Linked DNA regions of Beijerinckia sp. 28-YEA-48. The protein of the gene in region 1 binds, or shares a complex with, the protein of each later gene. Links are inferred from orthologs where the notes say so. Each region holds a gene or a part of one and is shown on either strand. Other genes may lie near its edges. The genes, in order: groL and metK.

What was found.
Region 2: the proteins of groL (region 1) and metK are in contact, whole or in part, in a cryo-EM structure (PDB 8P4O), measured with the Escherichia coli proteins. The link is inferred for Beijerinckia sp. 28-YEA-48 from one-to-one orthologs.

Annotation. Positions count from the first base shown.
Region 1 is NZ_FNSI01000001.1:2,944,299-2,954,732, reverse strand. The notes cover bases 4,339-7,172. They hold groL (chaperonin GroEL), read left to right. Parts: upstream 4,339-4,852; coding sequence 4,853-6,493; downstream 6,494-7,172. Other genes in these bases: BLW50_RS14050 (integration host factor subunit alpha), read left to right, coding at 6,895-7,172; groES (co-chaperone GroES), read left to right, coding at 4,509-4,796. In the rest of the region: BLW50_RS14085 (NAD(P)-dependent alcohol dehydrogenase), read right to left, coding at 1-1,000; BLW50_RS14080 (Bug family tripartite tricarboxylate transporter substrate binding protein), read left to right, coding at 1,130-2,125; BLW50_RS14075 (ABC transporter substrate-binding protein), read right to left, coding at 2,634-3,611; BLW50_RS14070 (PaaI family thioesterase), read right to left, coding at 3,704-4,177; more of BLW50_RS14050, read left to right, coding at 7,173-7,269; BLW50_RS14045 (ABC transporter ATP-binding protein/permease), read left to right, coding at 7,348-9,453; bfr (bacterioferritin), read left to right, coding at 10,279-10,434.
Region 2 is NZ_FNSI01000001.1:4,476,598-4,487,134, forward strand. The notes cover bases 5,114-8,050. They hold metK (methionine adenosyltransferase), read right to left. Parts: upstream 7,208-8,050; coding sequence 6,020-7,207; downstream 5,114-6,019. Other genes in these bases: BLW50_RS21015 (M48 family metallopeptidase), read left to right, coding at 5,114-5,149; BLW50_RS21020 (tRNA (guanine(46)-N(7))-methyltransferase TrmB), read right to left, coding at 5,183-5,884; BLW50_RS21030 (helix-turn-helix domain-containing protein), read right to left, coding at 7,419-7,886; lnt (apolipoprotein N-acyltransferase), read right to left, coding at 8,049-8,050. Outside these bases: BLW50_RS20990 (ABC transporter ATP-binding protein), read left to right, coding at 1-271; BLW50_RS20995 (MmcB family DNA repair protein), read left to right, coding at 293-769; BLW50_RS21000 (ActR/PrrA/RegA family redox response regulator transcription factor), read right to left, coding at 776-1,324; BLW50_RS21005 (ActS/PrrB/RegB family redox-sensitive histidine kinase), read right to left, coding at 1,517-2,845; phaZ (polyhydroxyalkanoate depolymerase), read left to right, coding at 2,992-4,257; more of BLW50_RS21015, read left to right, coding at 4,430-5,113; more of lnt, read right to left, coding at 8,051-9,716; rRNA maturation RNase YbeY, read right to left, coding at 9,798-10,295; BLW50_RS21045 (PhoH family protein), read right to left, coding at 10,292-10,537. UniProt on the Escherichia coli protein: Catalyzes the formation of S-adenosylmethionine (AdoMet) from methionine and ATP.

The DNA.
Region 1 (10,434 bases):
CGAAGGGGAAGCGCCCCTGCATGAAGAAATCGACCAGCATCGGGATGAACACGTCCGGATTGCTGTTGCCCTCGATAATGCCACGGATCTTGCGGCCGAGCAGCAGATGGCGGACCGAAACAGACAGTTCCGAACCGTCCCACGGGCTGGTGACGAAGCCGGCCATGCCGCGCGGCGCCAGCGAGTCTATCGCCTGCCGCATCACCGGCAATACGCCAGTGGTGTCGAGCGCGAAGTCGACGCCGCCGGGAATCTGTTTCAAGATTTCGGCCGAGGTCGGTTCGCTGCCGGCAACGATCGTCAGGTCGGCGCCGAGGTCGCGGGCGAGGTCGAGGCGGTGGGCATGGCGGTCGACGGCGACGATCCGGCTGGCGCCGGCGATGCGAGCCGCCATCACCGCTGACAGGCCGAGCGCGCCGACGCCGAACACGGCGAGTGTTTGGCCGGGCTGCAGTTTGAAGTCGTTGAGGATGGCGCCGGCTCCGGTCTGGATGCCACAGCCCAGCGGCCCCAGCAGTTCGAGCGGCGCGTCCTTACGCACCTTCACAACGTTGCGCTCATGGCCAACCGCATAGGTGGCGAAGGAGGACTGGCTGAAGAAATCGCCATGTACCGGGTTGCCGCTGGCATCGGTGTAGCGCAGCCCATCAACAGGCGTGCATTCGAAATTCAACCGGCCCTGATTGTAGCAATAGGCTGGCTCGGCATCTGCGCAGCTCGGGCAGTGGCCGCAGAAGCCGAAGGTCAGCACGACATGATCGCCCTTCGCAACCTTGGTGACGCCGGCGCCAACGGCTTCGACAACACCGGCGCCCTCGTGGCCAAGCACCACGGGCTTCGGCACCGGGCTGACCTTCCCCGCCGATTTGAGATCGGTATGGCAGACGCCGCTGGCGACGATTTTGACGAGCACTTCGCCGGCGCGCGGGCCAGCGAGCGTCAGATCTTCAAAAGAGGGGTTGAGTGTGCCGTCACGAAAAACCGCAGCCCTGACCTTCATATGGGTTTCCTCTACCTGAATCGCAGGGACCATGTCATTGCGCCGGGCCGTAGGTCAATGCGGCGCGATTGCGTGATTGCGGGCTTATGGCCGCCATGCGACAAATTATGAAAACAAGGGGAGGGCGCCATGGGGAGAATGGCAGGTGTAGAGGCGCGTCTTGCGGCGTGTCTTGCTGCGATGATGGTGCTCGTCCCATGCATGGCGTTGGGACAACCAAAAGAAATCTGGCCCACCAAGCCGATCCGCATCGTCGTCCCTTACTCAGCCGGCGGAACGACCGATTATCTCGGCCGCGTCGTCGCCGAATATATTGGCAGGCGCACCGGGCAGACGGCCACGGTCGACAATCGCACCGGCGCGGGTGGCAATGTTGGCGCCGATCAGGTGGCGAAGGCCGAGCCCGATGGCTACACCCTGGCGATGATCACCAACGGTGTCTTGACCGTCAATCAGTTCCTCTATCGCAGCATGCCGTTCGACCCGGCCAAGGACCTGGTGCCGGTGGCGATCATCGCCGAGGCGCCGCAAGTGGTGGTGGTCAGCAAGGATGTGCCGGCCAAGACCTTGCAGGAGTTCCTCGCTCTTGCGAAAGCGAAGCCCGGCACGATCAACTACGGATCGGCAGGTGTCGCTTCCACCAATCATCTTTCGGCTTTGCAGCTTGAGCGCATCGCCGGCATCAAGATGGTGCACGTGCCCTATCGTGGAGCCGCGCCCGCCGTCGCCGATCTCGCCACCAATCAGGTGCAGATGATTTCCGTCGGCGTCGCCCCGGTGATCGGTTTGGTCGAGGCGGGACAGCTGCGCTTGCTGGCGGCGACAACGCAAAAGCGCATGCCGCTTTTGCCCGATCTGCCGACTGCGACCGAATCCGGCGCGCCCGGCTATGAATCGACCACCTGGTTCGGGCTGATCGCGCCAGCTGGCACGCCGGCGCCAGTAATCGAGCGGATCAACGGCCTGATGCGCGAAATGATTACAGAGCCGGACGTGAAGAAGCGGTTTGACGAGAACTACCTCATCGCCTGGCATCCGACCCCGGCCGAAGCCCGCAAAATCGTTGCCGATGAAGCCGCCCTTTGGGGGCGTATCATCAAGGATGCCGGCATCAAGCTCGACTGAGCGTGCTTAAGTTCAAGAAGCCGCACGGCCACAGCGCATAGTTGCAGTCTTCAACTATAAGTTTTTTGATGTAGAACATGCAACCGAGTGAACAGGCCGGCGTTAAGCGATTTGCGGATGCAAGCTCTGTCAAAAATCTGAGGCCGATTGACGGGGTGGCGACACTAACGCGATTGGAGACGCCATGAAGTATCTAGCGCTCTACGCTCTTGCAGCACTCTCTATCACGATGACGCTATCTTACGCCTCGGCCAGAACGGCGCGAGGAGACGCCATTCGGCAATGCATCTCGCAAGCGCATAAAATCGTGCCTCAACCGACGGGCCCTGACGATCCCGACACGAAAGCACGCGCGGACGTCTATTCGGCCTGCATGCGCAAAATGGGGCTTCGTCCGTAGACTTTGATCCATTGAGGCCAGCCTCTGAATGAGTCCTGCTGAGTCTTGGACCTATCCAGGGGCTGGTGCTTTTTCGTGATGAAGCTGTCGCTATCGCCTTGGGGGAGCTTACGGCTTCACCGGCACGAAGCGATCCGTATAGAGCTGGTCGCGTGGCGGTTCCTTTTCGAGGATGCCGAGTTCGACAAGCGATGAGCTGATCTTATCTATGGCCTTGGGGTTCCAGGCGCCGTCATCGGAGAGCATTGCAAACTGCGCGTCCATCGCCTTGGCAATCGCTGATTCCGAATATTTCATCGCCGCCGCTGATTCCTTGATGGCGAAAGCCTTGTTGGCTTTCATATAGGCGACGGTGGCGAACCAGCCTTTGAGAAAGCGCGTGACGAGATCCGGATTTTTGTCGATCAGCGCGGTGCGCGCGAACAGCACGTGCGTGTGAAAGTCCTTCACCAGTTCGCCGAGTTCGACCACGCCACGGGCTTCGTTCAGTTCCTCGTAAGTGGCCGTTGTCTCGACGGTGGTGACGGTGCCGTCGAGATCGCCTGACTTCATGGCGACAAGCTGGGTGCGCGGCGCACCCATCGGTAGATCGATAATGCCGTTTGGACCCCAGCCTTTCTGGCGCGACAGTTCACGCACCAGCCATTGCGTCATCGAGCCGGCGGTGGTGACGCCGATGCGCCGGCCTTTCAGGTCGTCGACGGTGCGGATCGGTGAGTTCGGCACCACCGTAATCATGAAACTGTAGGGCGGTCCGGCGACAGCGGCGACGCCAATCGCCGGCACGCCTTTCGAGTGGTAGCCCATGCCAGGCCCCGAGCCGAAGCCGAACTGGAGGTCGCCCGAGGTCAGCGCCTGCTGCATCACCGCATCGCCGGCCAGCGCCACCCGCTCGACCTCGATGCCGTATTTTTGCCAGATGCCGGCTTTCGTGCCGCTGTCGATGAAGGTCCACAGCAGCGCCAGGCCGGAGGTCCCGGCCCGCACCTTGTCGGCGGCGGCCGCTGGTGCGCTCAGAGCTGTGATCAGGCTTATTGCAATGGCAAAGCGGCCGGCAGCGGCAACCCGCGTCAGGCAATTGAACATATTTCCTCCCCGTCCAGAGTTTTTGAGTGCCTCCGGCGGGCGCATGATCCCGCGTCACCGCGCCTGTTGCAATGGCCGGGAGAGGCGGAAGCTCATTTCCCCGAAAAGATCAGGCAGGTCTCGGTGCCATGGGCCAGCAGGCGGCCCTTGCTGTCGACCAGCCGGCCTTCCGACGTCGCAATCGTGCGCCCGACATTGATGATCTTGCCCTCGCAGCGCACCAGGCCGGTGTCCTTGGTGATCGGTCGGACGCAATTGAGTTTGAACTCAAGCGTCGTATAGGCCTGTCCGGCGGCAAGTGTCGAATGGACGGCGCAGGCCATGGCGCTGTCGAGCAGGGTCGCGGTCCAGCCGCCATGCACCGTGCCGAGCGGATTATAGAACTCGAACTGCGGTTCGCCCTCGAAGACGACCAGGCCGTGTTCGACCTCCGCCAGCCGGAAATTAAGCGTATGGGCGATCGGCGGTCCCGGTATTTTACCGGCGATCATATCTTTCAGCAGGTCGAGGCCCGGGCGCGCGGTGAGCTGATCCGGCGGCAGAACGGCGAGGGCAGGGGTGGACACAGGGGAGAACTCCCAAAATGGTTAAGAGGTGAACCATCGCTGGTCTTCGAACCGCCGTCCAGTCGTCATAGAAAGGCAATCGTTTTAGCCCATCTTTCGGTTCGTCTTCGCTCTCGGACGTGCAAACCTTTGCGCGTGGATCTGATGGTCTCCGTCCCGGCCTGATTCTTTGCCCGAGCGTTCTTGACTCCCTCCCCAGCCTCTCCTATCTCCTCGGCAGCGTTATTAGCACTCGTTAATGGCGAGTGCTAATAACGTCCCCCATGTCACGCAACCGGGGGCGGAGGCCGGTCGCACCGGCCCTGACCCGCAAGCTACAGGAAATGCTCACATGAAGTTTCGTCCTCTGCACGACCGGGTCGTCGTCAAGCGCCTCGATGGCGAAGAGAAGACCAAGGGCGGCATCATCATTCCGGACACCGCCAAGGAAAAGCCCCAGGAAGGCGAAATCGTCGCCGTTGGTTCGGGCGCTCGTGACGAAGCCGGCAAGCTGGTTCCGCTCGATGTCAAGAAGGGCGATCGGATCCTGTTCGGCAAGTGGTCCGGCACGGAAGTGAAGATCGACGGTCAGGACCTCCTGATCATGAAGGAATCCGACATCATGGGCGTTATCGCCTAATTGCCGGCCCCTTAATTCACGTTATTTCAGCCAATTAAGTCCAGGAGACTGAAGTTATGGCAGCTAAAGAAGTACGTTTTTCGGCCGACGCACGCGAGAGAATGCTCCGTGGCGTCGACATCCTCGCCAATGCGGTGAAGGTGACCCTCGGCCCCAAGGGTCGTAACGTCGTCATCGACAAGTCCTTCGGCGCCCCGCGCATCACCAAGGACGGCGTCACGGTCGCCAAGGAAATCGAACTCGAAGACAAGTTCGAGAACATGGGCGCCCAGATGGTGCGTGAGGTCGCTTCCAAGACCAACGACACCGCCGGTGACGGCACCACGACCGCCACGGTTCTCGCCCAGGCGATCGTCAAGGAAGGCGCCAAGTACGTGGCCGCCGGCATGAACCCGATGGATCTGAAGCGCGGCATCGATCTCGCCGTCGCCGAAGCCGTCAAGGACATCCAGGCTCGCGCCAAGAAGATCAAGTCCTCGGACGAAGTCGCCCAGGTCGGCACCATCTCGTCCAACGGCGACTCCTCCATCGGCGCCATGATCGCCAAGGCGATGCAGAAGGTCGGCAACGAAGGCGTCATCACGGTTGAAGAAGCCAAGACCGCCGAGACCGAACTCGACGTCGTCGAAGGCATGCAGTTCGACCGTGGCTATCTCTCGCCGTACTTCATTACCAACGCCGAGAAGATGATCGCCGAACTCGACGACCCCTACATTCTCATCCACGAGAAGAAGCTGTCGTCGCTGCAGCCGATGCTGCCGGTGCTCGAAGCCGTCGTTCAGACCGGCAAGCCGCTGATCATCGTTGCTGAAGACGTCGAAGGCGAAGCCCTCGCCACGCTCGTCGTCAACAAGCTGCGCGGTGGCCTCAAGGTTGCGGCTGTCAAGGCTCCGGGCTTCGGCGATCGCCGCAAGGCCATGCTGGAAGACATCGCCATCCTGACCGGTGGCCAGATGATCGCCGAAGACCTCGGCATCAAGCTGGAAAACGTCACGATCGCCATGCTCGGCCGCGCCAAGAAGGTGCGTATCGACAAGGAAAACACCACGATCGTCGACGGTTCCGGCAAGAAGAAGGACATCGAAGGTCGCGTTTCCCAGATCAAGGCTCAGATCGAAGAGACCACCTCCGACTACGACCGTGAGAAGCTCCAGGAGCGTCTCGCCAAGCTCGCTGGCGGCGTCGCGGTGATCCGCGTCGGCGGCGCGACGGAAGTCGAAGTCAAGGAAAAGAAGGATCGCGTTGACGACGCTCTGAACGCCACCCGCGCTGCGGTGGAAGAAGGCATCGTTCCGGGCGGCGGCGTTGCGCTGCTGCGCGCCAAGGGCGCGGTTGCCAAGCTGAAGAGCGACAATTCGGACGTCCAGGCCGGCATCAACATCGTGTTGAAGGCCCTGGAAGCGCCGATCCGTCAGATCGTCGAGAACTCGGGCGTCGAAGGCTCGATCGTTGTCGGCAAGATCGGCGAGAACAAGTCGCAGACCTTCGGCTTCAACGCTCAGACTGAAGAGTACGTCGACATGATCGCAGCCGGTATCGTTGATCCGGCGAAGGTCGTCCGCACGGCTCTGCAGGACGCAGCCTCGGTCTCCGGCCTCCTCGTCACGACGGAAGCCATGATCGCCGACAAGCCGAAGAAGGATTCGGCTATGCCCCCGATGCCGGGCGGCGGCGGCATGGGCGGCATGGACTTCTAAGTCCATTCTGTCGGTTCCAATATCGCAGGCCGCGCTCCGTGCGCGGCCTGTTTTTTGTCGCGAGGCCGGTCGCCGCGAAATTTATCGCGAGGCGACGGAACCAAGCGGAACCGCCCACGTTGGAAATTATTGTGCTTGGGAAGGCCTGTTTGGAGGCTTTTGCTCAAATGCAATGTTTCGTGCAAGCGTCGTGGATTGCCGGGCTCCTGAATGCAGATTGTATTTTTTCCCTTTGACTCTGCATGTTTAAAAGCGTTCAGTTCGAGGGGAATGAAGACGAACCGCCGGGGGCGGTGACCGAGTAGCGGCGGTCACTGAGGCAGGATGCGCGTTGCAAATGGCATGTGCGTTGTTCTTGCGTACTCGCGGGTGTTCATCACTTCAAAGGCGGCGATACGACAATGACGAACAAGACACTTACCCGTGCCGATCTTCTGCACGCGGTTTATGTGACGGGCCCGGGACTCTCGCGGGTAGAGGCTAAGCAAATCGTCGAAGTGGCTATTGAGGAAATTTGCGGCGCCCTGGAAGGGGGGGAGACAGTCAAGCTGCGCTCCTTCGGCACTTTCCATGTGCGGGCGAAGCGGCCGCGCGTTGGCCGCAATCCGAAGACTGGCCAGGAATATCCGATCACGGCTCGCCGGGTCCTCACCTTCAAGCCATCGCCGCGCCTCATTGCGGCCGTGAATGGTGAAGAATTCACCGGCCGGGACGAAGACGATGCGGACCCTGTCCCGCACACGCCAACTTCATCTGCGCGTCCAGCGGACCTGTGATAGCCTGCAACCGTTGAATCATTCGATTCTCGCTTGCGAGCCGGCGCTCGCCGGCTCTCTTCGCGCGAGAGTTTCTGCATGAAGGTTCTGGGTGGTGCGGTCGCACTCGCGGCGGTCATATGTCTAGCAGCCGGTGTCGGCTCAGGTGCCTCTCAAATCTCAGGAATAGCCGTTGATCCGGGGCTGATCGGGGTCGGCGCGGTTGGCTTGGCGCTGGCCTACGTCACTCTGCGCGGCGCCACGATCTCTACTTTTCTGCAAATATTCCTGCGGCTTTTTGCTTTCGAATATGTCCTCCTGGCGCTCGCCTTCGCGTCGTCGAGCCGCGGCTTCTGGCCAGCCTTTTTGGCGGATGCCACGCCACCGTCGACCCTGTGCATCACCATCGCGGTCTTCGGCCTCATCATCTACGGCCTGTCCTATATCCCGGTGATTGGCCAGATCACCCGCTTGGCCGACCCCTATTTCGAAGCGGCCGATCCGATCGCGGCGCCCATGCCCTGGTTGCGTCACCGCGGCTGGCGCGAGCGTCACCTGGGCACGGCCCTGATCATGCTGCTGGTCGTCATCAACCAGCTGCAGGTCGGCATTTCGGTGCGCCTGAGCTTCTTCAATCGCGATTGGTTCAACGCCATTCAGAACAAGGATCAGGCCGCTTTCTGGTCGCTGCTCCTCACTGTTTTCACGTTCTGGGCCGTCATTGCGATCATCAGCAATCTGATCGAATATTTCTTCCAGCAATCATTGCTGATTTACTGGCGGCAGTGGCTCGCCAAGCAATATTCGACCTCCTGGCTCGGCAAGGGCGGTATCTACCGCATGGGGCTGATCGGCGATGGCGCCGACAACCCCGACCAACGTATCGCTGAGGACATCAGGAGTTATCTCACCGATACCTATTCCTATTCGATCACGCTGATTCAGCAGATCTCGACGCTCGTCTCCTTTTCCTTGATCTTGTGGTCGATGCCGGCGGAGTTCGTTCTTCCCGGAACCAATATTGTCGTACCAGGGCTGCCGTTCTGGGTGGCGCTTGCCTATTCGGCTTTTGGCACGTGGATTACGCATCGGATCGGTCGTCCTCTGGTGCGGCTGGAATTCGCGCAAGAAAGATACGAAGCGAACTTCCGCTTCTCGCTGGCGCGCTTGCGCGAATATGCCGAACAGGTGGCGCTGCTGCGCGGCGAGCGTTCGGAACTCTCGATCCTCTCCGGCCGCTTCACTGACTTGGTCGCCAACTATTTCCGCATCGTCAGCCGGGCCATGAAGCTGAACACGTTCACGTCTTTCTACGGCCAGATCAGCCCGATCCTGCCTTACGTGATCATCGCGCCCTATTACTTCGCCGATAAGGTGACGCTGGGGCAGATGAGCCAGGTGGCGGGTGCCTTCGGCCGGGTCGCGGACGCGCTCAGCTACTTTGTTGATCGCTATCGTTTGATCGCGCGTTACAAGGCGAACGTCGATCGTCTCACCACCTTCAGCGAGGCGCTGCACAAGGCGCGCACGCTCGGCACCACGCCGCCGCATATCGATGTTGTGCCTGCCTCCGGCAAAGATCTGGCGATTGAAGGTCTTTCTCTCAAACTGCCCGATGGTCGCGAGATCGTGCGTGCCAAGGCCCTGTCCTTGAAGGCCGGCAGCGCTGTGCTTGTCACCGGCCCATCAGGCTCGGGCAAGTCCACCCTGTTCCGCGCTATTGCCGGTATCTGGCCTTATGGGCAGGGCCGCATCGACATTCCCTCCACCGCGAAGGTGATGCTGCTGCCGCAGCGTCCCTACGTCCCGAGCGGCTCTCTGAAGACGGCGGCGACTTATCCCGCGACCGCCGAAACCTATTCCGACGAAGCCGTGCGCGAAGCCCTGAAGCTGGCCCAGCTTGGCCCCTTCGCGGATCGCATCGACGACGATGAGAACTGGGGCCAGCGCCTGTCGGGTGGCGAACAGCAGCGGCTCGCCATCGCCCGCGCTTTGCTCGACAAGCCCGATTGGCTCTTCCTCGATGAGGCAACGTCGGCGCTGGACGAGAAGCTCGAGGCGGAGATTTACGCCATGTTGCGCCAGCAATTGCCGAACACCTCGATCGTCTCTATCGGCCATCGTTCCACGCTGATCGGCATGCACGACAGCCGCATCGAGATGCAGCCGGCGTCCGACGGCGTGTTCGTGCCGTCGCCGGCCTGACGCGGGCGTCTAAGGGCTTGGCTGGCGGCTGAAAGGTGCGGCCGCCTGCCTGCTAGGCCTCTGTCTAAGCCATGACGCTATGGGGAATTGGAGAATTCGGCCCCGTTATGATCAGGCGATTCTCGGATTTTTCATGCCCCGCATTGGCGCGCTGTCTCAAAGAGCGCCACGGTTGCTGTCCGATTTCGGCCGCCAGGGCCGCCGCCATATAGAACGGATGCAGGTGCTGGGAGTCGGGAATCCGTGGTTTGGCTGTCGAGACAGGCCAAAATAGCGATTTTCCGTTGGATTCGGTGCCTGAGAATGCTTCGCAAATACTCCCAATTTTGAATCGTTATAAAAAGTGATCCTCTGTAATAATCGTTCACAATTGAGTTGTGAGCGCGTCACGCCTGTCGCTGTGCATAGGACCCTATTTGTGGCCGTCGGAGCGAAAAATTGACATTGACGTGACAAATCCCCATCTGTTACGCCTGAAGGCAGAGAGATATAACCTGCTGTTAATAAAGCGAATTTATAACAATTCTAAACTGGGCGGCCAAAAAGATGATCGTCTGTTCGTGCAACGTATTCTCAGACAAAGACGTCCGCGGTGTGCTCTGCGACCGGGCGAAGGGCATTCGTTGCGCGAAACAAGTTTATGATTGTCTTGGCTGTTCTCCACAGTGTGGACGCTGTGCCATCACCATTCAATCGTTGATCGTTGAACAGGAAGGCCGTATCCCTGCGCTCAACGGTAAGCCGGTTGAGGTGGAGGCCGAGTTGCTCGCGCTCTGATCCACCGGCGGACCGATTCTTCCAAGAATCCGTCCATGGGGATCGAGCATGCAGGGCGACCGCAAAGTCATCGAATATTTGAACAAGGGGCTGCGCAGCGAGCTGACTGCCATCAACCAGTATTGGCTGCATTACCGCATGCTCAAGAACTGGGGCTTCAACGATCTCGCCAAGAAATGGCGCGAGGAATCGATTGAAGAAATG
Region 2 (10,537 bases), 1.5 Mb from region 1 along the record:
CCATCAGCTGCGCGTGATGGATCTGCTGCAAAAGCGCGCGCAAGCCGGCAGTCTGGTGATCGCGGTCATCCACGATGTCGATTTCGCCGTCCGTTACGCGACCCGAATTCTCGCCTTCAAGGACGGTCGCCTTGCCGCCGACGGGCCACCGCGGCGACTGATCAAGACCGACGTGCTCGGCGAGATTTTCGGTGTGTCGATGGCGCGTGCGCAAACGCCGGATGGACCTATTCTTGCCATGCGTCCGCATCGGGATTTAGATCGCGCCTGAATAATCAGGTCTGCCCTCGTGATGAATCCCGATTCTCCCGTTCCGCCCGAAGACAAACGCCAATCGGCCCATGCGGCCATGGTGATGCGCGGCGTACAGCGCTTGATGCGCGCCCATCGGTTGGAATCGCTCGTCGAAATGCCGCTCAACAACGGCCGGCGCGCCGATGTGATCGCGCTGCGCGGCGATGGCCGCTTTCATATCGTCGAAGTGAAATCGAGCATCGCCGATTTTCGCACCGACAAGAAATGGCACGAGTATCGCGACTATTGCGACCATTTCTCCTTCGCCACCCACGCGGAAGTGCCCTTGGAGATTTTTCCGGAAGAGTGCGGATTGATCGTCGCCGACAAATTCGGCGCCGAGATCATTCGGCCACCGTCGGAACATGTGCTCAATGCGGCGCGGCGCAAGGCCATGCTGATCGCCTTCGGCCTGCAGGCGGCCAGCCGCCTGCATTTACTCTACGATCCGACGCGCGATCCCATCAGTGGGTAGGCAGCGTTAGCGCGGCGCGCGCTTCGCCAGAATGCGCTGCAGGGTGCGGCGGTGCATGCTCAAGCGACGCGCTGTCTCCGATACGTTGCGGCCGCACAATTCGTAGATGCGCTGAATATGTTCCCATCGCACCCGGTCAGCCGACATCGGATTCTCGGGCAGCTGAGCCTTGTCGTGGGTGATGGCCATCAGCGCGTTGTAGATCTCGTCGGCATCGGCGGGCTTGGCGAGATAGTCGAAAGCGCCGAGCTTCACAGCTGTCACTGCCGTGGCGATATTGCCGTAGCCGGTCAGGATGATGCCACGCGCTTCCGGACGGCGTTCCTTAAGCAGCGAAATCACGTCGAGGCCGCTGCCATCGGTCAGTCTGAGATCGATGATGGCGAAAGCGGGCGCACGCAGCTTGATCGCCTCGATGCCTTCGGCAACGGTCTCGGCGACCGCGACGTCAAATCCGCGCGCTTCCATGGCCCGGCACAGGCGGGTCAGGAATGGCTTGTCGTCGTCGACAATCAGAAGGGATTTATCGTCAGACTCGGTTTCCGGCGTGGTCATTTTGCGCTTGGTTCCTGATTTTCAGCTTATAGCGTTTTGCAGTTTGACGAAGTCAAACGCCACAAAGACGCGTCAAAGCAAAAGATCGACAGGGCAAAATCGCGTTCCGAGCGGAACGCGATTTGTCCTCGGGTCGGTATTTTAGCCCGTGACGGTCAGGAATTTAGCCGAAATGGGGCGGGAATTGCACGTTCAATCGGCGATAATCGCGTTGTTGGACATCGTGCCACGCTCGAATTCCTCGCGCGCCCAGCGAATTGAAACGCGGGCGCCAGAGGCGGGCGCCACCCCATTGCCCATGGAAATCGTCGCTCCGGTGCGTTCCAACAGGGTTTTGGCGATGAAAAGGCCAAGGCCGAGGCCAGAGCCGGGCTCGGATTTGGCGCGCCGGTCATCGTGGCCGCGGGAGGTGATATAGGGGTCGCCGAGCTTGGTCAGCACGTCGGCGGAGAACCCAGGGCCGTCATCTTCGATCGTGATGCCAACCTGATCCTCGGTCCAATTGGCCTTGATCAGGACTTCCGACTTGGCGAAATCGACCGCGTTTTCGACGAGATTGCCGAGGCCATAGAGCAGGCCAGGGTTACGCCGGCAGGTCGGTGGCGTGCCCGCTCCGTCGATTTCCGATTTCAGCTCGACGCCAAAATCGCGCGATGGCTCGAGCGTTTCCTCAAGCAGTTGCGGCAGCGACAGCACATCCCAATGCTGCGCCGGCTCGTTGCCGAGCGAGGTCAGCTTGCCAAGAATGGTGCGGCAGCGCTGCAGCTCGCTGGTCAGCAATTCCATATCTTCACCGACCGGACCTTCAGCCGGCAGCTGTCGCCGCAGTTCCTTCACCACCAGTGTGATCGTGGCGAGTGGCGTACCCAGCTCATGGGCAGCAGCGGCGGCCAGGCCATCGAGCTGTGTCAGATGTTGCTCGCGTGCAAGGATAAGTTCGGTCGCCGTCAACGCGTCGGACAGACGGCGCGCTTCCTCGGCGACGCGGAAGGCATAGAAGGTGATGAAGCCGGCGCCCAGCACCAGCGCGATCCAGACGCCAATCTTGTAAAGATAGGGCAGTTGCAGAACGGGGCCCGGATACCAGGGCAGGGGGCGCTGGAAAAAGCCGAGGAAGGTGGCGCAGGCCACCATGAGCAGGACGAGCGCGACGGTGCGCGTCACCGACAACGACACCGCCGAAATCATCACGGGGGCCAAAAACAAGATCGAGAACGGATTTTCGAGGCCGCCGGTGAGATAGAGCAGCGCGGTGAGCTGCAGCATATCGAAAGCGAGCAGCAGCGTCGCTTCACGTTCGGCGAGGCGGTGGGTCACCGGATAGCGCAGGCGCAAGCCAATGTTGAGCCAGACGGAGGCCGCGACGGCGGTGACGCACAGGGCGATCGGCAGCGGAAAGTTAAGGCCAAAGGCCGTGATCAATAAAGCGGCCGTTTGCCCCGCAATCGCCAGCCAGCGCAGACGAATAAGGGTATCAACGCGAATTCGGCCGGTGGATTCCTGAACGAGGGTCTGCGTCATAGGGCACTTCGATAGTAATTCCGCCCGATCATGGCATGCTCCGGATGGGCCGGCAGGCGCGAATCAATGGCTGATTGTCCCTGCTGACAAAATAGGCTATTTTGCACTGCAATATAGCTTGGCTATTGGGCGGAAACGGGTTGTCCATGAATCGATTGTCTTATCAGCTTTACGAGATGGCGCATCTTTCGTTCGCGCCGGCGCGGTTCGTTTCGGACGCCACGCGGCTTCTGCTCAAGAACCCGCTCAATCCCTTTACGCACACGTATGTCGGCCGCAACATCGCCGCCTCCGCTGAATTGTTCGAGCGGTTGACGCGGCGTTACGGCAAGCCGGCCTTCGGCCTCGACACGACGACAATCGACGGCAAGACCGTCCCTGTGCGTGAAGAGATCGTTTGGGAGCGACCGTTCTGCGGCCTCATCCATTTCGAACGCCAGGGCCCTGTGCCAAAGGCGGCGCGGACGCGCCTGCTGATCGTCGCGCCGATGTCGGGCCATTACGCCACTTTGTTGCGCGGCACGGTCGAGGCTTTCCTGCCCGATTTCGACGTCTATATCACCGACTGGGCCGATGGCCGGATGGTGCCGCTGTCGGCGGGACGGTTCGATCTCGACGATTACATTGACTATGTGACCGCGATCTTCAAACATCTGCACGAAGCTGACCCGCACACACCCGTCCATGTTCTGGCTGTCTGCCAGCCGGCGGTACCGGTTATTGCCTCCATCGCCCTGCTTGAAGCGTCGGGACAGCCCTACTATCCCGACTCAATGATCCTGATGGGTGGCCCGATCGATACGCGCCGCAGTCCGACGGCGGTCAACACCCTGGCCGAGCAACGTGGCACCGATTGGTTCCGCCGCAATTGCATCCATTCCGTTCCCTTCCCTTATCCAGGCTTTGGACGCGAAGTCTATCCGGGCTTCCTGCAACTAACTGGTTTCATGGCGATGAACTTTGATCGCCATTTCAATGCTCACGTGGACATGTTCCGCAATCTCGTCAAAGGCGACGGCGACACCTACGAGAAGCAGGAAGATTTCTACGACGAATATATGGCCGTGATGGATCTCGACGCGGCCTATTATCTACAGACGATCGAGACCGTCTTCGTGAAGCACGAGTTGCCGAAAGGCGAGATGAAACATCGCGGCCAGCTGATCGATCTGAAGGCGATCAAGCGCGTCGCCTTGATGACCGTCGAGGGCGAGAACGACGATATTTCCGGCGTCGGACAGACGCAGGCCACCCATGACCTGTGCCCGAGCATTCCCGACGATCGTAAGCTGCACCATTTGCAGGAGCATGTCGGCCACTACGGCGTGTTCAACGGTTCACGCTTCCGCCGCGATATAGCGCCGCGGATCAAAGAGTTCACACGCGCCAAGGAGCGCTGGAACAAGTCTTAAAGTCTGTTTTATTTGGAGTCTGTTTTGCTTGGAATCGGTTCCGCCTGATTGAGGCCGAACCGTGGTTCCGCGCGCGAAAAGGCGACGGTAGCGCGTCGGACATTTCTTGCGGTATCATATGGCAATGGCGCTCTTTTCGAATCGCACCTCTGTTCCACCCGCCGCGACGCAAATGCGTATCGCGGATAAGAGTGCGACTTACGTTGTCACGTTGAAACGCACAGCAGCGACGCGACGCTTCACACTGCGCGTGCGCAACGCCACACGCGATGTAGTGCTGACGATTCCGCAACGCGCCTCACTGATCGAAGCGCGTGACTTCGCCGAGAAACACGCTGCCTGGATCGGCGAGCGTCTGCAGAAACTTCCGCAGCCCTTGCCCTTCATCGATGGCTGCATCGTGCCTCTGCGCGGCATCCCGCATATCATCGAACATCGACCCGGCACGCGCGGCACCGTTTGGGTGGACAGCGCGACGACACTGAGCGGACCAGCACTGGCGCTATGTGTCGCCGGCAAGGCGGAGCATCTGGCGCGACGGGTGCAGGATTATCTGCGCGCGCAAGCCATCGCCGATCTCAATGTCGCTGCCGGCGCCCATGCCGGCAAACTCGGGCTGACGCCGAAACGGATTTCGATTCGCGATTCGAAAACACGTTGGGGATCATGTTCCGCCGACGGCTCGCTGAATTTTTCCTGGCGCATCATTCTGGCGCCGGCTTTCGTTCTCGATTATCTCGCCGCCCATGAAGTGGCGCATATGGTGCACCTCAATCACTCGGCGAAGTTCTGGGCGCTCACGCATCGTCTCAGTGCCGACACCGATCGTGCCGAAGCGTGGCTCGATGCCTATGGCACGCAACTGCATCGCTACGGCCAGCAGGCGGAGTGATTCGTTTTCATTGACACTGAAGCACGGCGAGAATCAGCGCTTCACGAACGTCAGGTACACAGGCTTGCGGCCAGCAGCGATGGCCTTGGCCTCATAGCGCGTGCCCGGCCAATCGGCCCAGGGCGTCAACCAATCGCTCGCCGCCGACGCCTGCCAGTCGAACAGGCCTGAGCGCAGAATGCGCGCCAGCGCCCAGGCGCTGTAGTCGTCGATGTCGGTGGCGAAATGCAGTTCGCAGCCGGGGCGCAAGGCTCGCGCCAGTTCCTGCACCGACTCATCGGAAATGAAGCGGCGCTTCTTCTGATGGGTCTTCGGCCAGGGGTCGGGATAGAGAATGGCGATGCGGCCGAGGCTGGCCTCGGGCAGCGCCTTCAACACCTCAAGCGCATCTCCGCTATGAACACGCACGTTGTCGAGCTCGTCCTCCTCGATGAGCGCCAGCAGCTTGGCGACGCCATTGATGAAGGGCTCGCAGCCGATGAAGCCGATCTCGCGACGGCTCTTGGCGTCATGGGCGAGATGCTCGCCACCGCCGAAGCCGATCTCGAGCCACAGGTCGTCGAGCGGCCGCGCGAAAGCGCTCAGCGGCTTTTGTGCCAAGGCTGATGGTACGACGGTCACTTGCGGCAGGAACTCGTCCACCAAAAGGCTGTGGTGGCTGCGCAGCTTCTTGCCCTTGCGGCGCCCGTACAGAGTCGGGTGGAAGCGCTCCCCCCGTGGCATGCGTTCAGTCATGTCTTTTCGTCAAACACCGGCTCGCCAAACATCCGCGCGGTTTGAGCGGAGCCAAGGGCGCGCGTCAAGGGATCGCTTCATGCAAAGAGGGGCGCCGCAAGGCGCCCCTCCCAAATGATCGTCAACGAGATCGGATCAGAACAGCTTCTTGAGCTGATCGGCGATATCGGTCTTCTCCCAGGAGAAGCCGCCGTCGCTGTCCGGCGTGCGGCCGAAATGGCCGTAGGAGGACGTGCGGGCGTAGATCGGCTTGTTGAGCTGCAGGTGCTCGCGGATGCCGCGCGGCGAGAGGTTCATGACTTCCATGAGGACCTTCTCGAGCTTGTCCGGGTCAACCTTGCCGGTGTCGTGCAGGTCGGCATAGATCGACAGCGGCTTGGCGACGCCGATGGCATAGGCAAGCTGGATGGTGCAGCGATCGGCCAGGCCGGCGGCGACAACGTTCTTCGCCAGATAGCGCGCGGCGTAAGCGGCCGAACGGTCAACCTTGGTCGGGTCCTTGCCGGAGAAGGCGCCGCCGCCGTGCGGGGCCGCACCGCCGTAAGTGTCGACGATGATCTTACGGCCGGTCAGGCCGCAGTCGCCATCGGGACCGCCGATGTAGAACTTGCCCGTCGGGTTGATGTGCCAGACGGTATCCTTGTTGATCCAGCCTTCCGGCAGGGCCTTACGGACATAGGGCTCGACCAGGTCGTGGATCTGCTTGGAGGTCAGATCCTCGATCGTGTGCTGGTGGGAAACGACGATTTGCGTCACGCCGACCGGCTTGCCGTCTTCGTAGCGGACGGTGACCTGGCTCTTGGAGTCCGGGCCGAGGCCCTTTTCGGTGCCGGCATGGCGCGCCTGCGAGATCAGGTGCAGGATCTTGTGCGCGTAATACAGCGGCGCCGGCATCAGCTCGGGCGTTTCGCGGCAGGCGTAACCGAACATGATGCCCTGGTCGCCAGCGCCTTCGTCCTTGTTGCCGGCGGCGTCAACGCCCTGGGCAATGTCGGCCGACTGGGCGTGCAGCAGCACTTCGATCTCAGCATTGGCGTGATGGAAGCCATCCTGCTCGTAGCCGATGTCCTTGATGGCGTGACGGGCCGCCGCGATGATCTGATCCTTGGAAATGTTCGGGCCGCGGACTTCGCCGGCGATCACGACGCGATTGGTCGTCGCCAGGGTCTCGCAGGCTACGCGGATCTGATAGGGGTCGAGCTTCGCCTTGGCGCCTTCGCGGAAGAACAGATCGACGACTTCGTCCGAAATCCTGTCGCAGACCTTGTCCGGATGACCTTCCGACACAGACTCACTGGTAAAAAGATAGTTCTTACGGGCCACGAGGCGTTCTCCGAGGCTGAGTGGTTGCGTGATTTGGACCGTTGAAGCGGCCGCCGTTTAACGCAGGATTCCTCTCCCTATGCCAAAGGGCGGGTCTTTTTGGCAGCGAGCGTTCGTTTGGTCAAGCGCAATTGGCGATTTCGTTCTGTAAAGCGAACACGGGCACGTTCCCATGGGCCACACTTACACGTGTGACAGAACTTGGGAGGGATCAGAACTTGGGAGGGTTCCCGCTGTCGTCCTGATGCTCGGCGGCCAAATCGGTCGCCACGTCCGCAGCTACGTCGGCGGCCACGGCGACGACGAGATCAATGATGCGTTTGCGCAGATGCGGACTCTTGATGCGCACGAAGGCCTTGTTGAGCTGGATGCCCTCGGCTGTGGCAATGAAATCGGTGACCAGCGCCGAGGAGACAATCTCGCCCGCATGGGCTTGGCCTTCCGCCGTGCCGGCCGGCGCGCCGTCAAAGAAATAAGACGGCGGCACGTCGAGGATCTTGGAAATTTCCTGCAAACGGCTGGCGCCGATGCGGTTGGCGCCCTTTTCGTATTTCTGCACCTGCTGAAAGGTCAGCCCCAGGGCATCGCCGAGCTTTTCCTGGCTCAGACCGAGCAGTACCCGGCGGAGCCGAACACGACTTCCCACATGTTTGTCGATGGGGTTCGGGACCTTCGCCATGCGACGCACCCACGAAATAAAGAAGAGAAAAAGGTCTCTTAGGGCCTAACGCGTTTTCTTCACGCGAACCGTGGCCACTTGGCTCTAAAACACTATCGAGCGAGCCTCAGCGTCTTACGCGCATAGCCGTCACCCTGCAACTTCTATGAGGGGAATCTCGTTCTACGAGCCGAGCTGGCGCCGTTCCCAAAGCTTCAAAGCCGCCGCCAGAATGAAGAAGAAGAACCACAGCCCAGCCGGGGCCGAGCGGGCATGTCGTGCAAAAAAAGGTGCGGCAATGGGCCTGGGCAAGGAACTGTCGAGCACGCCGTCGACGCCCAAGGGCAATTGCTTGAGGATGCGGCCATAGGGATCGATCACCGCCGAAATCCCCGTATTAGCCGCCCGCACCATCGGCAGCCCTTCCTCGATGGTGCGCAACCGCGCCTGCGCCAAGTGCTGATAGGGGCCCGCCGTCTCACCGAACCAGCCATCGTTGGTGACGTTGAGCATCAGTTGCGGGCGCTCCGACTGGGATTCCTGCGGCACCACCTCGCCGGGGAAAATCGCCTCGTAGCAGATGAGCGGCGCTGCTGCCGGCAACCCCGGCACGCGCAAGATCGCGTGGCGGGTGCCGGCCTCGAAGCCCCCGGGAATATGGACGAACTGGCGCAGGCCGACCTTATCGAGCAGCCAGCCGAGCGGCAGATATTCGCCAAACGGCACCAGATGCACCTTGTCATAGGTAGAGACGATGGCACCGCCCGGCAGCACAACCTGGATCGAATTGTAATAGCGGCCCGCAGGGCGGCGCGACCCTGAGACACGATCGAGCTGCTCAAAACGCGCCGCGCCGGTCACCAGAATCGTCGACGCTGGCAGGAAGGTGCCGATCTCTTTCAATGCAGCCACATCACGCGACAGGATGAACGGAAACGCCGACTCGGGCCAAATCAGATGGGTCGCATCGGCGACGCCGGCGGTCTGCGGCGATGTCGCCCGATCGGACACCTCGAAATAGTGCTTGAGGATCGCCTCTTTATTATCGGAGCGGAACTTCTCGTCCTGCGGCAGATTGGGCTGCATGATGCGCAGCTTGACGTTCGGCTCCGAGGCCACCGCCGGCGCTGCAGCGCGCCAGAGGCCAAACGCCAGCAGCGCCGCGAGCAGGATCAGCGCCGCGATGATCGGCCACAACGGCCCGCGCCGGTTGAGTGCGTCGCGATCAGCCAAGGTCGCCGGCGCGGCGCAGACGAGCACAGCAAGAAGCGTCAGGCCGTTGAGACCGACGAAAGACGCGGCCTGCCCCAAATAAAGATCGGCGCCGAAGGCCATGCCGAAACTGTTCCAGGGAAAGCCGGTGAGAATATTGCCGCGTAGCCATTCCGACACCGTGAGCGCCAGGGCCAGAACGACGATGCGGCTCGGCCCGTTGCTCCAGAAGAGCCGCGCCAGGAAGAAACCGAAGGCGGTGAAGAAGGCGAGACCCGCTGGCAGACCGACAACACCCAGCGGCAAGGCCCAGGCGAACTGATCCGCTTCAACCAGAAAAGCGGCGCCCAGCCACCACAATCCAGCGACGTGATAGCCAAAGCCCAGCCACCAGCCGACCTTGGCCGCTTCCCAGCCATGGGCGAACGCCGACGCGCGGGCGCCGTCTTGCGTCTGCGCGGCAGAACCATCGATCAACCAGACCGCAGCGACCAAGGTGATGCAGAGAAAGGGGAATAAGGAGACGGGCGGCATCGCCAAAGCGCCCGCCGCGCCACAGACGAAAGCCAGAAGCGCCCGCGTCCAGCCAGCGGAGAGGACGAAACGATCGGCTGTTTTGTAGATCGCCGTTGTTGTCATGGGGCTCGGCTTTATCCGCGAATCGGTCGCCTCAACAGATACACGGGCTGCGCGACGTTTTCAGCTTACCGTTTGACCCGTTTAGGTCGTATCGCCATCACGATAGGGATCGGCAATCCCGAGTTTGGCCAGCGCCAATCGCTCGTGCGCTTCCATGTCCTCCGCCTCGTCATCGACCTCATGGTCGAAACCGACGAGATGCAGGCTGCCATGGACCAGCATATGGGCGAGGTGGTCGGCGAAGCTCTTCTTCTCGGCCTGCGCCTCGCGCACCACCGTATCGCAAGAGACGATGATGTCGCCCAAGGTCGGCGCGCGTTGCAGAGCCTTGCCGCTGGCGGCGGGAAAGGACAGCACATTGGTCGGCTGATCCTTGCCGCGCCATTGCTTGTTCAAGTCCTGCATGAAGCCATCGCCGCAATAGAGCACCGACACTTCGACGCCAGCTTTCAGTTTCACCTCAGCCGTTTCGAGCGCGATCGCGATGGCCCGCATCGTGAACGCTTCAAGATCGGGCCTGGACGGCCAAGCGTCCGCCCAGGCCTCGAACTCGTCACGCACATCAACAACGATATTCATTCGGCTCCGGATGCCTTCTTGCCGGCACTCTCATAGGCGGTGACGATGCGGCGCACGAGATCGTGACGCACCACGTCCACATCCTTGAAGACGATATGACCGATGCCTTCGACACCAGAGAGAAGCCGGATCGCTTCCTGCAAACCGGACTTCTGGCCCGGCGGCAGATCGATCTGCGTCGGATCGCCATTGACGATCATCCGCGAGCCCTCGCCCAGACGGGTGAGAAACATCTTCATCTG